Regions from separate parts of the Agrobacterium sp. 22-214-1 genome, predicted to be linked through region 3. Evidence: predicted binding sites of a transcription regulator. Region 3 holds the regulator's gene; each other region holds the start of a gene.
What was found. The regulator LexA, encoded in region 3, represses DNA repair genes until DNA is damaged. The targets are predictions, from matches to a motif close to TGTTCNNNNTGTGTTCNG.
Positions count from the first base shown of each region.

Region 1: ACQZ5G_RS08585 (YifB family Mg chelatase-like AAA ATPase) is a predicted target of LexA. The motif match lies at 2,381-2,398, and genes of this name have one in related genera.
Region 2: ACQZ5G_RS13905 (putative DNA modification/repair radical SAM protein) is a predicted target of LexA. The motif match lies at 3,976-3,993, and genes of this name have one in related genera.

Region 1 covers NZ_JBNWCK010000001.1:1,707,937-1,713,229, reverse strand. Annotated here, with positions in the region: gene ACQZ5G_RS08600 (sn-glycerol-3-phosphate import ATP-binding protein UgpC) at 1-469, shown strand, start outside; gene ACQZ5G_RS08595 (cupin domain-containing protein) at 579-1,091, shown strand; gene gshB (glutathione synthase) at 1,335-2,294, shown strand; gene ACQZ5G_RS08585 (YifB family Mg chelatase-like AAA ATPase) at 2,480-4,012, shown strand; gene cysK (cysteine synthase A) at 4,230-5,198, opposite strand.
Region 2 covers NZ_JBNWCK010000003.1:195,238-200,530, forward strand. Annotated here, with positions in the region: gene ACQZ5G_RS13895 (GGDEF domain-containing protein) at 1-1,138, opposite strand, end outside; gene ACQZ5G_RS13900 (UdgX family uracil-DNA binding protein) at 1,290-2,738, opposite strand; gene ACQZ5G_RS13905 (putative DNA modification/repair radical SAM protein) at 2,738-3,970, opposite strand; gene greA (transcription elongation factor GreA) at 4,192-4,668, shown strand; gene ACQZ5G_RS13915 (glycosyltransferase family 4 protein) at 4,759-5,293, shown strand, end outside.
Region 3 covers NZ_JBNWCK010000001.1:595,493-600,785, forward strand. Annotated here, with positions in the region: gene ACQZ5G_RS03040 (TRAP transporter small permease) at 1-98, shown strand, start outside; gene ACQZ5G_RS03045 (TRAP transporter large permease subunit) at 95-1,354, shown strand; gene lexA (transcriptional repressor LexA) at 1,603-2,325, shown strand; gene ACQZ5G_RS03055 (glutathione S-transferase family protein) at 2,599-3,276, shown strand; gene ACQZ5G_RS03060 (ComEC/Rec2 family competence protein) at 3,297-5,293, opposite strand, start outside.

The DNA.
Region 1 (5,293 bases), 1.1 Mb from region 3:
CCGTATCGAACAGATCGGCGCACCGCTCGATGTCTATCACACCCCTGCTTCGACCTTCGTTGCGAGTTTCATCGGCTCTCCCGCCATGAACCTGCTGAACGCCGAATTGCATGGCGATAGCCTCGCCATCGGTCCGTCGCTCTTTGCGCTCAACGGTTTCGCACCTGCCTCCGGCTCCGTGACGGTGGGCATGCGGGCGGAAGATTTCCGCCTCGCTGCGGCAGGTGAGCAGGGCTTCCCGCTTCGGGTCGATTACATCGAAGAACTGGGTTCGCAGCGCCTTATCCATGGCATGATCGGCGACCAGAACCTGACCGTGGCCTTCCCGCCGGATGTCGAGGTTCCGTCCGCCCTCTCCGTCACGATCGCGCCGGAAAAACTGCATTTCTTCTCCAGCGAAACTGGCAAGCGTATCGCCGGCAAAGCGGAGCAGCTGGCGGCGCAGCCCGCGCAAATGGCGACGGCCTGAGTGCTTCGCAGAAATCGGCGCGATGACTAAAATTGCGCCGATTGTCAAAACCGCTTCGTTACGATCCCGATGATAGAAGACCTCCAATATTTCGCGGGGGTTTTCTAATATGTCCTTCAAAATGATGTTCGCTGCCGCAGCAACCATGGCGGTCCGGACCGTGCCGATATTGCCGGCCTATTTGCGCCGGTCAAAAGACGAGGCCGTCGTCAGCGCATCCTGCACCGATCTGCGGCTTCAGCCGGCCCCTATCAATCCGGAATGGATCATTTCCGGCAACCCCCAGGCGCGCGCGGCGGATCATTCCAGAAGCGGCGACCGTGCCTCCAGCACCGCCATGTGGGATTGCACGGCGGGTGAGTTCCGCTGGTTCTTCGGCTGGGATGAAACCGTCTATATTCTCGAAGGCGAAGTGCATGTGACCGCGGAAGACGGTTCCATCAGCATCCTGCGGGTCGGCGATGTCGCCTATTTCCCTGCGGGAACATGGGCCACCTGGCGGGTGGATGAGTATGTCCGCAAGGTTGCCTTCATGCGCCGTCCGTTCCCCAAGGCGCTGGCTTTTGCCTATCGCGTCAAGAACAAGCTGTTCGCCGGCCGTTCCTATAAGCTGGCGGCCTGAACCCATAAAACATTCCAGTCGGCGCCGCCTGCACGGCTCCGCCGACGGAATTGTGAAGGTTCAATAAAACTCACACAAACCACCGCTTGCAGCAGTTGCCTTTGAATGGTCGCTGCCCTACATCTTCAGGGTTTTCTGAAGCATTTCCGGGTTTCTACCGGTCCTGCAGGGAAGCTTGAAAAGGCGAGGCAATGGGCATCGCGGGCCGACAAAGCGTCCGCATGCTGCAAGAGGAACATGCGCATGGCGAAGATCAAGAACGTCGCGATCCAGATGGATCATGTCTCCGGCATCAATATCGCCGGTGACTCCACCTTCGCCATGAGCCTTGAGGCGCAGGCGCGCGGATACCGGCTGTTCCACTATACTCCCGAGCGCCTCTCCATGCGCGATGGCAAGATTTACGCCACCGTCGAGCAGATGGAACTGCGCGACATCAAGGGCGACCATTTTTCGCTGTCCGAACCGGAGCGCGTCGATCTGTCGACTATGGATGTCATCCATCTGCGTCAGGATCCGCCATTCGACATGGCTTACATCACCTCGACCCATCTGCTGGAGCGCATTCATCCGAAAACGCTGGTGGTCAACGATCCCGCCTGGGTCCGCAATTCGCCGGAAAAGATTTTCGTCACCGAATTCGCCGATCTGATGCCGAAGACGCTGATCACCAAGGATGTGGAGGAAATCGCCCGCTTCCGCAATGAAATGGGCGATATCATCCTCAAGCCGCTTTACGGCAATGGTGGTGCAGGCGTCTTCCATTCCGCGCGCGACGACCGCAATTTCTCCTCTCTGCTGGAGATGTTCGGCCAGATGTTCCGCGAGCCTTATATCGCCCAGCAATATCTGCCTGACGTCCGCAAGGGCGACAAGCGCATCCTTTTGGTAGATGGCGAACCGGTTGGCGCAATCAACCGCGTGCCGGCGGAAAACGATGCCCGCTCCAACATGCATGCCGGCGGCCGGCCGGAACCGACGGAACTGACGGCGCGCGAGAAGGAAATCTGCCGCCGCATCGGCCCTGCCTTGCGCGAGCGCGGTTTCCTCTTCGTCGGCATCGATGTGATTGGCGACTATATGACGGAAATCAACGTCACCTCGCCGACCGGCATTCGCGAAGTGCGGAAATTCGGCGGTGCGGATGTCGCAAGCCTGTTGTGGGATGCGATCGAGAAAAAGCGCGAAGCCCAGGATTTCTGAGACGAGCTTTCGCCGGTCCAGCTTTGTTCCGCGAGTACAACTAGACACAACTAAAATACATCGTCAGCGAGAAATTGTTCGCTGGATGTTCTTGTTTTATTCTTTGCCCTGTGGCACGTTGCTTGCGGGTGGCCGTGATGGGGCATGAAGCTCTGACCAGCGCGGCCGGTTTGCGGGGGCAGGCCATGGTGGCAAGGGTCAATACGGTTGCATTTCAGGGCATAGAGGGTGTGCCCGTCGAGGTGCAGGTCATGGTCGCGCCGGGAAAGGTGGGCATCCAGATTGTCGGCCTGCCCGATAAGGCGGTGGCCGAAAGCCGCGAGCGGGTGCAGGCCGCCCTGCATGCCTCCGGTTTGGCGCTGCCGGCAAAAAAAGTCACCGTCAATCTCGCGCCCGCCGATTTGCCCAAGGAAGGATCGCATTTCGATCTTCCCATTGCGCTTGGCCTCATGGCCGCTTTGGGGGCGATACCGGCAGAAATGCTGGCACGTTATGTGGTTCTCGGCGAACTCAATCTCGATGGCACCATCGGTATGGTTTCGGGCGCCCTGCCGGCGGCCATCGGCGCCAATGCGCTTGGCAAGGGGCTGATCTGCCCGGCTGAAAGCGGGCCGGAAGCGGCCTGGGCCGGCGCCGGTATCGATGTTCTCGCCCCGCGCAGCCTGATTGCGTTGGCCAATCATTTTCGCGGCACCCAGCTTCTCTCGCGCCCGACGCCCGCCATTCGCACCCACCCGGTCAATCTGCCGGATTTAGCGGATATCAAAGGACAGGAGAGCGCCCGGCGCGCGCTGGAGGTGGCGGCCGCCGGCGGCCACAACCTGCTCATGGTCGGTCCGCCCGGCTCCGGCAAATCCATGCTCGCAGCCCGCCTGCCTTCCATCCTGCCGCCGCTGGAAGCGGCGGAATTGCTGGAAGTGTCGATGGTCCATTCCATCGCCGGCCAATTGTCCGGCGGCAAGCTTTCGGACCGCAGGCCATTCCGCGCCCCGCACCACTCCGCCACCATGGCGGCGCTGATCGGCGGGGGGCTTCGCGCCAAGCCGGGTGAGGCTTCGCTCGCCCATCACGGCGTTCTTTTTCTGGATGAGTTCCCGGAATTTTCGCCGCAGGTGCTGGATGCACTGCGCCAGCCTCTAGAAACGGGCGAATGCATCATTGCGCGGGCCAATCATCGCGTCAGCTATCCGGCGGAAATCCAGCTCGTTGCGGCGATGAACCCCTGCCGCTGCGGCATGGCGGGAGAGCCGGGCTTCACCTGCGCACGAGGCCCGCGTTGTGTGACGGATTATCAGGCCCGCATTTCCGGCCCGCTGCTGGATCGTATCGATATCCGCATCGACGTTCCCGCCGTCTCCGCCGCCGATCTCATCCGCCCCGTCGCGTCAGAGCCGAGTGCGGCGGTCGCCGCCCGTGTTGCCCGGGCGCGCCTTGCGCAGCAGGAACGTTACGCGTCGGCGGGATTTGCCGCCATTCGCACCAATGCCCGCTGCACGACGGCCCTGATAGAAAAATATGCCGAGCCGGATGCGTCCGGGCTGCAATTGCTGCGCGATGCGGCCGAGCGGCTGAAGTTCTCCGCGCGCGGTTATCATCGCATTCTCAAGGTTGCCCGCACCCTGGCCGATCTGGAAGGCAAACAGACGGTCGGCCGCATCCATGTGGCGGAAGCCGTGTCCTATCGTATCGCTGGCGAAAGGCTGACGGCGGCGGCCTAGAGCATTTGCAGTAAAAGAACGAAGCGGTTTTTTATCAGGAAAGTGTGTAAAAACAAGGAAGTAGAGCACGTCTAACGATTCCGTTTAAACCGGATATGCTCCAGAAGGTCGCCTTTTGTGCCTTCCCTGAAAAAACACTGTGCCGCCAGCGGAGCCGGCGGCACATAAGAATATTCGCTAATCTCGCGCGCGATCGTACCGCGCTTGAAAGCTTGGCTTAAAGCCCAAGGCCTTCGAAAAGCGCCGTCGAAAGGTAACGTTCCGCGAAGGAAGGAATGATGACGACGATGTTCTTGCCGGCATTTTCTTCCCGCGCGCCGACCTTGATTGCCGCCGCCAGCGCCGCACCCGAGGAGATGCCGACCGGCACGCCTTCCAGCCTTGCCGCCAGACGTGCGGTTTCGAAAGCCTCGTCATTGGTCACGGTGACGATCTCATCATAAATGCCGGTATCGAGGATGGCGGGTGCAAAACCGGCGCCGATGCCCTGAATCTTGTGCGGACCGGGGTTGCCGCCGGAAAGAACCGGGCTGTCGGCAGGTTCGACCGCAATGACCTTCACCTCAGGCTTGCGGGATTTCAGCACTTGACCCGTGCCGGTGATGGTGCCGCCGGTGCCGATACCCGAGACGAGAATATCGACCGTGCCTTCGGTGTCGTTCCAGATTTCCTCAGCCGTCGTCTTGCGGTGAATATCGGGATTGGCGGGGTTTTCGAACTGCTGCGGAATGATGGCGTCAGGCAGGGTCTCGGCCAGTTCCTGCGCCTTGGCAATGGCGCCCTTCATGCCCTTGGGGCCTTCGGTCAACACCAGTTCGGCGCCGAGCAGGGCCAGCATTTTCCGGCGTTCAACCGACATGGTTTCAGGCATGGTCAGGATCAGCTTGTAGCCCTTCGCAGCGGCAGCGAAGGCAAGCGCGATGCCCGTGTTGCCGGAGGTCGGCTCCACCAGCGTGGTTTTGCCGGGGGTGATCTTGCCCTGCGCTTCCAGAGCTTCGATCATGGCGACGCCGATGCGGTCCTTCACGGAAGCGATGGGATTGAAAAATTCGAGTTTGGCGAGAAGGTTGGCCTTCACGCCCTTCTCCTTCGCCAGCTTGTCGAGCCGCACGATCGGCGTGTCGCCGATTGTTTCCGTAATCGAGGAATAGACGCGTCCGCGTCCGGGCTTTCTGGCTTCGGGCATGATGCTCTCCTGTGTAAAGACCGCAAGATTTGAGCGGCAGAATAGGAGCAATAGCTTTCGCAAGCTAGCGAACGTTCGTCCTAATATCCCCAAAA
Region 2 (5,293 bases), on a different contig from region 3:
ATGCCGCCTGCGCCTCCCGAACGCAATTGCGCCCTTCCATCTTCGCGCGGTAAAGTGCGCGATCAGCCATTTCCGCAAGCGTCTGGAGATCGCAGCGCATCTCGCCAGTGGCGGCAACGCCGATGCTGATGGTGACGCCGACACGCAGGCCGCCGCAATCGACCTCGGTTACCGCAATCGCATCGCGAATGCGCTCGCCGATCATGCAAGCCTTGCGAACGCCGGCGCCCGGCAGGTAGATGATGAATTCCTCTCCGCCGTAACGCGCCAGCACGTCCCCGCCGCGGATGCTGCCGCCGATGCGCTTCGCCACTTCCTGCAGCACACTATCGCCGACGGCGTGGCCGAAACGGTCGTTGATCGACTTGAAGTGATCGATATCCAGCAGCATGGCCGCATCGGCGGGATCGGGCGTCGCAGGCATGGTCTGGAAGAAGAAACGCCGGTTCTTGACGCCCGTCAGCGGGTCGGTATTCGCAAGAACCAGCAGTTTGCGTTCCGACCGCTCGGCCACGAGCATCATCACGAACAGGGCAATGGCGAAGTTCAGCATGATGATGAAGAAAAACGCATTGACCAGATTGATGGTGGCAAAATCGGGGAAAAGCACGCTTTTCACCACCGATAGCGAAATGAGACCGGAGACACCGGTGATGCCACCCAGCGCCAGGCGGGACAGCAGCGGCTCTCTGCGCCATCTGGCAAAAAGCACCGATGCCCCGGCGAGATAGGCAAGCGATGCGCAGCCATTGAAGAGCGCCGCGCGATACGCATTATTGTCCGCCACCTGCTGCGCGACAACCATCGCCAGCACGGAGATGAGGCAGACAATGGATACGGTCCGTCGGTCGACGGAACGCCCATCGCTCAACGCCTTCAAGCCGAGCCAGATCATCGCGTAACCCACAATACCGAAAACGACACTGCCGAGCCGCCACAGGGCCGGCGACAATATTCCCCATTCGCCGTAACCGGCAAGCGTGGAGCCAATCGCCATCGAGGCGAAACCCGCCGCAAGGGGGACGGGACCGCGCAAGCCGCGATTGGTCATTTTCAGATAGATAAAACTCAAAAGCCCAACGATGTAAGAACACTTTTGCATCAGTATGACTGTCGCAAGGTCGAGTTCACCCAACATGATTTGTCCATACGGTAAATAAATTCGGAGAGCTTAATTATAGTAGTAAGTATAAAATTTCAATCAAAATAACAGATAAATAATCAGTAAATGATACTACTGCAAGTTATGCCTCAAATATTGAATAAATCCCCAACGCGCAAATGGAAATTTATTCGAATATTCTAATAAAACTTATATCCTCCTTGAACCGCATCGTTTCCGCCTCTTTCACCTGCGCATCGGCAAGGCGCAGGAGGTAGGACGGATGCACGGTGACAAAAAGCGTTCGGCCTTCCTCCATCGGCAGAGGACGGCTCCGAATCTCCGAGAGCTTTTCCTTACCGCCGGTCAGCGCATAAAGCGCCGTTGCGCCCATGGCAACGATCAGTTTCGGCCGAATAAGCGCGATTTCCTGATTGAGCCACCAGCGGCATTGTTCCACTTCGCCCGCATTCGGCCGTTGATGAATGCGTCGTTTGCCGCGCGTTTCGTATTTGAAGTGTTTGACGGCATTGGTGACATAAAGCTTTTTGCGCTCGATACCGACATCGGCAAGAGTCCGGTCGAAAAGCTGGCCGGCCGGACCGACAAAAGGCTTTCCCGAGAGATCCTCGTGATCGCCCGGCTGTTCGCCAACGATCATGATTTCCGCATCCTCCGGCCCCGAACCGAAAACCGTTTGCGTGGCGCTGCAATGCAGGGAGCAGCGGGTGCAATGGCCAGCTTCCCGCGCCAGCGATGCGAGCGTGCCATCCGGCACGGAATGCGTCGTCTCCCGGGCAGCGGCCGCAGCCTGCAGGCGATGGTGAAAGGGCTGCGGCTGGCTTGCCGCCCTGGCGGCCATCTCCAGCACCCGCGCCTCAGCACCGAGAACGAGACCCGGAATCAGATCGGCTTCCGGCAGGTTCTTCCAGTATTTCTTCGGCATCTCCGCCGTCATGGCTTTGATCTTGAGGCGCGCCGGATTGAATATATTGGCATAATAGGTCCGCCAGAGTTCATCCGTCTCGTCCGTCAGATCAGGCTTCGCCGCCGCCTCCCGTGAGGTTTGCAGCTCGCTTCCGTCCCATCGGGCGGACCCTTTCGGCGTGGCGATCAGCCAGTCCATGTCGGTAAACCGTCGCTGGAAAAACGCTGCCGTTCGCTCGACGATGAAATGATCCGGCTCGAACCAGGCCACAAACCGCCGTCGCCCGCCCTGCCCCTGCGGCAAGGGCAATTCCTTGAAACGGACGAAGGCCGTCATCTTGTGACAATCCCGGCGCACCGATTTCTCGAGCAAGCGGGCCTCTGCAACATCCGGATCGGACTTGAACTGCAACAGGGCGCGATCCCGCTTCAGCCGCCACAATAACCGGTAAAGCAACGCAAACCGGCCGGGATCGCCATGGCAGATGACGGCCTGCGCCAGCGCCACGAACGAGGCAGGAACGGAAACCTGCCCATTGCCGGCATCGACGGTCGGCAATGGCTCACCGGCGAAATCCAGCAGCCCTGCCCCGTCATCCCGCAACCGCCAGTCAATCGTCTCCGGCGGAATATCGGCGGCAAGGGCCGCACGCGCGGCATCGCGCCACTCGCCGAAGTCGCCCCGCCCTTCGAGAACCGGGCCATACATCACAACAGCGACAATTGTTCGGGCTGCGGCGCAAACATCGCCCGCAAATCCGGCCGCTCGGTCAGCTTGCCCGGCGTCCAGCCCTCGGCGACGATGAAAGCCTTCACCTTTTTCAGGGAAACACCAAAACGGGCAATATCCTCCAGCCGCAGCCGCCGGAACCGCCGTGACGATAGAACCGAGGCCACCGTCTTGGTGCCGAAACCGGGCACACGCAGCAGCATTTCCCGATCCGCCGCATTGACGTCCACCGGGAAACGGTCGCGCTGTTTCAGCGCCCAGGCGAGTTTCGGGTCGATATCGAGATCGAGCATGCCGTCACCCCCGATTGCCGTTATCTCGCTGATATCGAAGCCATAAAAGCGATACAGCCAGTCGGCCTGATAAAGCCGGTGTTCCCGCATCAGCGGCGGCTTGATGAGCGGCAGGTTTTTCGACGAATCGGGAATGGGGCTGAAGGCCGAATAATAGACGCGTCGCAAACCGTAGCTGCCATAAAGCCGGGCGCTGGTGGAGAGAATGGTGCTATCGTCAGCGCCATCCGCCCCCACGATCATCTGCGTACTTTGGCCGGCCGGCGCAAAGCGCCTGGTCTTGCGTGTCCGGACGGTCGGCTCCCCGGCCTCCTCGATCTTCAGGCGGATATCGGCCATGGAGCGGCGAATATTGACGGGCTGCTTTTCCGGCGCGAAACGGCCAATGCCGCTATCGGTCGGCAATTCGATATTGATCGAGAGACGATCCGCGTAAAGCCCTGCCTCCTCGATGAGCCTGGGCGATGCTTCGGGAATGGATTTCAGGTGGATATACCCACGAAAACCATGGGTAACCCGCAACTCCCGCGCCACGCGCACCATCTCCTCCATCGTATGATCGGAGGAGCGGATGATGCCGGAGGACAGGAACAGCCCCTCGATATAGTTGCGCCGGTAAAACTCCAGCGTCAGCCAAACCACTTCTTCCGGCGTGAACCGCGCCCGCTCGACATTGCTGGAGGAGCGGTTGATGCAATAGGCGCAATCATAGATGCAGAAATTGGTGAGCAGGATTTTCAAAAGCGAAATGCAGCGCCCGTCCGGCGCATAGGCATGGCAGATGCCCGACCCTTCCGTGGAGCCCAGACCGCCCGATGCTGCGGAGTTGCGTTTTGTCGTGCCGCTGGATGCGCAGGAGGCGTCGTATTTCGCTGCGTCGGAGAGAATGGCCAGCCGTTGCCTGATCGACTTCTTCATGGAAATGTTCACTATATGTTCCATAGGCAAATGTCAATGACATAAGGTAAGGCATTGATTACGTGACGAAATATGTACGCCTCAAATTTGCTGGCATTTCGCTGTCGTCTTCTGATATAGTCGGCTCAGTTATGATTTTGGCATGGTTCCGGAGTTCCCCTCCGGAACCTGTTTCTTTTTGTGTCTGCAAGTAAAGCGACAGGACTGCGAAGGATAAAAAAATGGTAGAAAAAGTACCGATGACTCAGGGTGGATTCGTCAAGCTGCAGGAGGAGCTGCGCTGGCGCCAGCAGGAGGAACGCCCCCGTATCATCGAGGCGATTGCGGAAGCGCGCGCCCATGGCGACCTTTCGGAAAACGCCGAGTACCATGCTGCCAAGGAAGCACAGAGCCACAATGAAGGCCGCATCACCGAACTCGAAGACCTGACCGCGCGCGCGGAAGTCATCGATCTCTCCAAGATGTCGGGCTCGAAGATCAAGTTCGGCGCCACCGTCAAGCTGGTGGACGAGGATAGCGACGAGGAAAAGACCTATCAGATCGTCGGCGACCAGGAAGCCGATGTGAAGGCCGGCCGCATCTCCATCTCCTCGCCCATCGCCCGCGCGCTCATCGGCAAGGAAGTCGGCGACAGCATCGAAGTCAACGCGCCTGGCGGCGCCAAGGGCTACGAGATTCTCGCGGTTCAGTGGGGCTGATGCCCGCACATGCAATGCGCCCCATGCGGGCGCATTGCTTTTCTTGACGTCTTCAACCCCCCGAATTAGCCGCAAAGACGGAAGCCCATCTTGTCCCACGTCAGTCTGAAAGATGTGCAGGTGCTTGCGCCGAATTTCAAACGCAGGCTCTCCGGCGTCACCTCCACCATCGTTCAGCTCATTCCGGTGCAGAACCGGCTGGGACAGAAGGTGGCCGTCATCGGCCCCGGCCTGCCGCCGCATCTGCCGCATGTGCGCTTCCGCGATCTGTGGCGGCTCTGGCAAAACGGCCCGCGGGGCGGCCCGCGCATCTGGCATGCCCGCCGCAACCTTGAAATGTTGCCGGGTCTTTTCATGCGTGACGTGCTGCGCATGGAGGTGAAGCTACTGTTCACCTCGGCCGCACAGAGGCGACATTCCGCCTATACACGTTTTCTGATCTCGAAGATGGACGCCGTGGTCGCGACCAGCACCCGCTCCGGCTCGTTTCTGGAAGTACCCCATCGCGTTGTCATGCATGGCGTCGATACCGACCTGTTCCATCCGGCAACCGGCCCGGAAGACACAATCGCGGCAACCGGCCTGCCGGGACAATATCTCATCGGCTGCTTTGGACGGGTGCGCC
Region 3 (5,293 bases):
CACTGGTCTCGATCACCACCGCAACGGCAAGCCTGCGCATTCTCTCCGGCGGCTGGCATGCGCGCCCGCACGGTGCAACCGAGGAGATGCCGCTATGACCATCGTGATGATCATTGCATTTTGTATTCTCATGATGATTGCGGTTCCGGTCGGTTATGCGCTGATCATCTCTGCGGGCGTCGCCGTGCTGTGGAACGGTTATGTGCCGCTTTCGATCGTGGCGCAGCAGGTTTACGACCAGACCCAGTCTTTCCCGATGCTGGCGCTGCCGTTCTTCATGCTTGCGGGCACGCTGATGCTCGGCGGCAAACTTGGAACCCAGCTTCTGGAGCTGGCCTCCAAGGCCATGCAGCGCTGGCGCGGCGGCCCGCTTTCCACCACCGTCATTTCCTCGGTCGTGTTCGGCGGCGTTTCCGGCTCGGCGGTCGCCAATGCGAGCGCGCTCGGCTCGGTGCTCATTCCATGGCAAAAGCGCCAGGGCTATCCCGCTCCCCTCTGTGCGGCCAACAATGCCACCTCGGCCGTCATCGACGTGCTCATTCCGCCGTCGATCCCGATGATCCTCTATTCGCTGGTCAGCGGCGTCAGTATCGCCAATCTGTTCATCGCCGGCATTCTGCCGGGCCTGCTCATGGCGGTCGGTTTCATCTTCGTCTGCTGGGCCATTGCCGTGCGGCGTGGCTATGCGGTGCGAGACGAACGCATCCGCAAGCGCGATCTGGCACTACTTGCATTCCGCAGCCTGCCGGCGATCCTTCTGCCGATCCTGATCATCCTCGGCCTGCGCTTCGGCTTTGCAACGCCGACCGAAGTGGCCGTTCTTTCCGTCGTCTATTCGCTCGTGCTCAGCATCTTCTTTTATCGCGATCTGACGTGGAAGCGTTTCTGCGACAATTTCGTCGAGGCTGGCTCCGCAACCGGCGTCGTCATGCTGGTCATCATGGGCAGTGCGGCGGTGGGCTGGGTGCTCACCTTCGATCAGGCGCCCCAGCATTTCGCCACCTGGGTGGCGGAGAATATCTCCAACCCGATCCTGATCATTCTGATGATGAACGTCCTGATGCTGATCATCGGCATGCCGCTCGATCTGCCGCCGTCAATCCTGCTGCTCGGACCGATCTTCGTGCCGCTTGCGGATATGATCGGGCTCGACCGGGTGCAGCTCGGCATGATGATGGTGATCAATCTCGGTATCGGGCTCTATACGCCACCGATCGGCACCACGCTCTTCATCTCGTCCTCCATAGCCAGAGCGCCGCTCGGCGCGACGACGAGGGAATTGTGGCCGTTCTTCACCATGGCGATGCTGCTTCTCATCGCAGTCAGCTTCATTCCTGCGCTCACGATCTACTGACGTTCGGCCCGTAGCAAATCGGCAGCCAGAAACCACCGGCCGGGTCTATCCGGTCGGTGGTTTTAGTATTCAAGACGTGCCGCCTACGTCGTTAAATCTGCTTTGTTCATGGTTTCGACGATCAAATCACGATCTGCGATGCACCCTTCACGAAATTTTAGGGGATTGCGGAACACATATGGAACATATAGTGTTCGTTCTGTATTTGTTTCGCGACTTCAACGACGATTCTCAAGGGTGTTTTCCTCATGCTCACGCGCAAACAGCAGGAATTGCTTCTCTTCATTCATGAAAGAATGAAAGAGTCCGGCGTGCCGCCCTCCTTCGATGAAATGAAGGACGCACTCGATCTTGCCTCCAAATCCGGCATCCACCGGCTGATCACCGCACTCGAGGAGCGCGGCTTCATTCGCCGGCTACCTAACAGGGCGCGCGCGCTGGAAGTGATCAAATTACCTGAGGCCTATGCGCCGGGTGCAAGGCCGCAGCGCGGCTTCTCGCCGAGCGTCATCGAAGGCAGCCTCGGCAAGCCAAAGACGCCGGAGCCGGCCCCTGCCCCCAAGGCGCCGGCCAATGATCTCGGCGGTGCAGTCACCGTGCCGGTCATGGGCCGTATCGCCGCCGGTGTGCCGATTTCCGCCATCCAGAACAACACCCATGATGTGGCCGTGCCGGTCGACATGCTCGGCTCGGGCGAACATTACGCTCTTGAGGTCAAGGGCGACTCGATGATCGAAGCCGGCATTTTTGATGGCGATACCGTCATAATCCGCAACGGCAACACGGCCAATCCTGGCGATATCGTCGTAGCACTGGTGGATGATGAAGAAGCGACCCTGAAGCGTTTCCGCCGCAAGGGAGCCTCCATCGCACTGGAAGCCGCCAACCCCGCCTATGAGACCCGTATTTTCGGGCCGGATCGGGTGAAAATCCAGGGCAAGCTGGTTGGGCTGATCCGCCGCTACCATTAATTGGCAGCCCGCTTTTTTCGCTAAGGGCGTCATCGAGACGATGGCGCTCCCTTTGAGGCATCTTGGCTTGTTCTCTGGAACAGAGCGGCTCTGCGGAAGTAAAGAGAGGGTGTGTTTCGCCCTCATCTCCGGGCGGTGAGGTAGATATGCCTCCTTCTCCCTGCCCTCACCTTGCCATTCATCAACGCGGCTTATGGGAGCCATGGATTATTTGCAATATTCCAAGGGCCATCCGCCGGTATAGAAATGCGCGTCATATCGGGGAAACACGTCATGTATGATCTTTATATCGCCAACAAGAACTATTCCTCATGGTCGCTGCGGCCGTGGGTGTTGATGCGCACGCTCGGCATCGCCTTCGATGAAAAACTCGTTCCCTTCGGCGAAGGCGTTTCCTTCTCCACCTTCTCGCCGACCGGCAAGGTGCCCTGCCTTGTCGATGAGGGCGTGACAATTTGGGAAACGCTGTCGATCGCCGAATATCTGGCGGAAAGACACCAGGGCGTCTGGGCGAGCGACAAGCAGGCACGGGCCTGGTCACGTTCCGCGGCGAGCGAAATGCATGCGGGCTTTTCCTCGCTGCGCAATCTCTACCCGATGTCGGTCGGCATTCGCGTAAAACCGAAGGGTGGCGATACCGGGCTTGCGGCCGATATAAAGCGCATCGATACGCTGTGGAGCGAAGGACTCGCGAAATTCGGCGGGCCTTTTCTTGCCGGCCAGAAATTCACGGCGGTCGATGCCTTCTTCTGCCCGGTGGCATTTCGTTTCCAGACTTATGGCGCGGAACTTTCGCCCGCGGCGAGAGCCTATTGCGACCGGCTGCTCACCCTTCCCGCCATGCGCGAATGGTACGAGGCCGGGCTGAAGGAAGTCTGGCGCGACGCGGCGCATGAAGAGGAAATTAGCGGGATCGGCGAATTGACGGCGGATCTGCGCATCAAGGCCTGACGACCCATGCTGGCGGCACTTTATTGTGATGCCGCCAGCAACCGCATGACGGCATCAGGCACGTCGTGATCGAAACGGCCGCTTTTCCAGTCGTAATAGCGATGTTCGCTCCAGGGCCTGTCCATGCCGGCGATTGCGGCGCGCAGTCTGCCGACCACCCCTGCCTGATCGCTGCCGGCGAAGTCCATTTCCAGCGAACCGATCCGCCGCAGGATATCGCGGTTCAGCAGAAGTGCGCCCGAGCGGCATTGGGAAAAGGACGTTCTGCGGGAGACGATAACGATATCGGCAATATCGCAAGCCTTTCCGGCAAAGCGGCCATCTTCCAAAACGATGATCCATTCGCCGCTTCCCGCGCGCGCAACGCACCATATGCCTTTGCTGCAGGTGAAAACACCGGGCTCGGCGTCTCTCAGGGCCGCCGTCATCTGCCGTGCAACCGCGCTCATCTCTTGCGGATCAAGCTTCGCCTTCGGGGCCAAAGCCACGGTTTTTGCCGTAGCCTCGGTCTTGAGAAAGACCGGCGGCACAGGCTGTTCCGGTAAAAGCAGCGCCCTTTGCCACTGGCCATAAACGAAACCCTGCGGCTGAGCCTTCGTCGTATAGGCTTTGCCGTCCTCCAGCAGCGCCACCAGCTCGCCATCCTCATGAACAAGCAAATCGGGCGGATCGCGATAGGCCGTGGCGGCTGACAGGCCAAAGGCAAGGAACAGAAGCGGCATGCCCAGAAGCGCAAGCCGGCTGCGCAGCAATGTCAACAGCAGAAAACCAGCCGAGGCGAGCCCCAGAAACCACCCGTGCGGCCGGCCCGTCGCAGCGCTTCCGCCCCAGGACGCCACCTCCTGCGCAACCTCGATGACGAGGGCCATGCCGTACCCCATGACCTTCAGAAATGGCGCATCCAGCCCGAAAGGCATCAACAGCATGGCGAAAAGGCCGAAAGGCATGACAATCAGCGACATCAGCGGCATGGCGGCCAGATTGGCGAAAAGTCCATAGGTGGTGACACGCTGAAAATGCTCGACCGAATAGATCGCCGTCGAAAGACCGCCGATCAGCGACGTCGTGATGACACCGCCAACGATGGCGCCCGCCGTTTGCGCCACCGTCATCCATGCCGGTTTGCGCCCGATAAACAGACGCTCGCGATCGATACGCCAGCGGCTCCAGGCGGCATAGGAGGCGACGAGCGCGATGGTCGCGGCAAAAGACATCTGGAAGCTCGGACCCATGATTTCCGAGGGCGAAAAAGCAAGAATGACCAAAGCGGAAAGCGCAACATTCCTGAGGCTGAGCGAGGGTTGATCGAACAGCACCGCGATCAGCATCACCGACATCATCAGCCAGGCGCGTTCGGCGGAGACGGCGAAACCTGAAATCAGATAATAGGCAAGCGTCATCAAGAGCGCGGCGAAAGCCGAAATCTTCTTCACGGGCCAGCGCTGCGCAAATGCCGGAAAAAGGCTGAAGGCAAGCCTCAGTCCCACGAAAAATATGCCCGACGCCAGCGCCATGTTGAGCCCGGATATGGCGACGATATGGGCAAGGCCGGAGAGCCGCAACGCTTCCATCGTTTCGGCGGATATGGCCTGTCTCTCATCGGTGACGATGGAGGCGGCAAAGGCGCCGGCATCGCCGCCGATGGTGTTGCGGATGCGCTCGGCAATGGCGGTGCGAAGGCCATAGAGCCGCATGTCGGCCCATTCCAGCCAGCCCGTCTTCGCGTCGATGCCGGGTGGAGTTACCGTCTGTGGCGGCTTATAGAAGAATCCGGTCGCGCCTATGCCCCTGAAATAGGAGGCGAAGGCGAAATCGTTGAGCCCCGGCAGAGCCGGGCCGGATGGCGGCGAAAGCCGCGCCTTGCCACGAATGGTCGCGCCGAGCGCGGCGGGCTCGCCTCCCCCGCGTGACAGGAGCGAGACCTTGCCCGGCGGGCGTGACAATGCCGGCGCTTCCGTTGCTGTGAGTTGCACCACATATCGCCAGTCCCCGCGCGCATCCACCTCCCTTCGGGTCA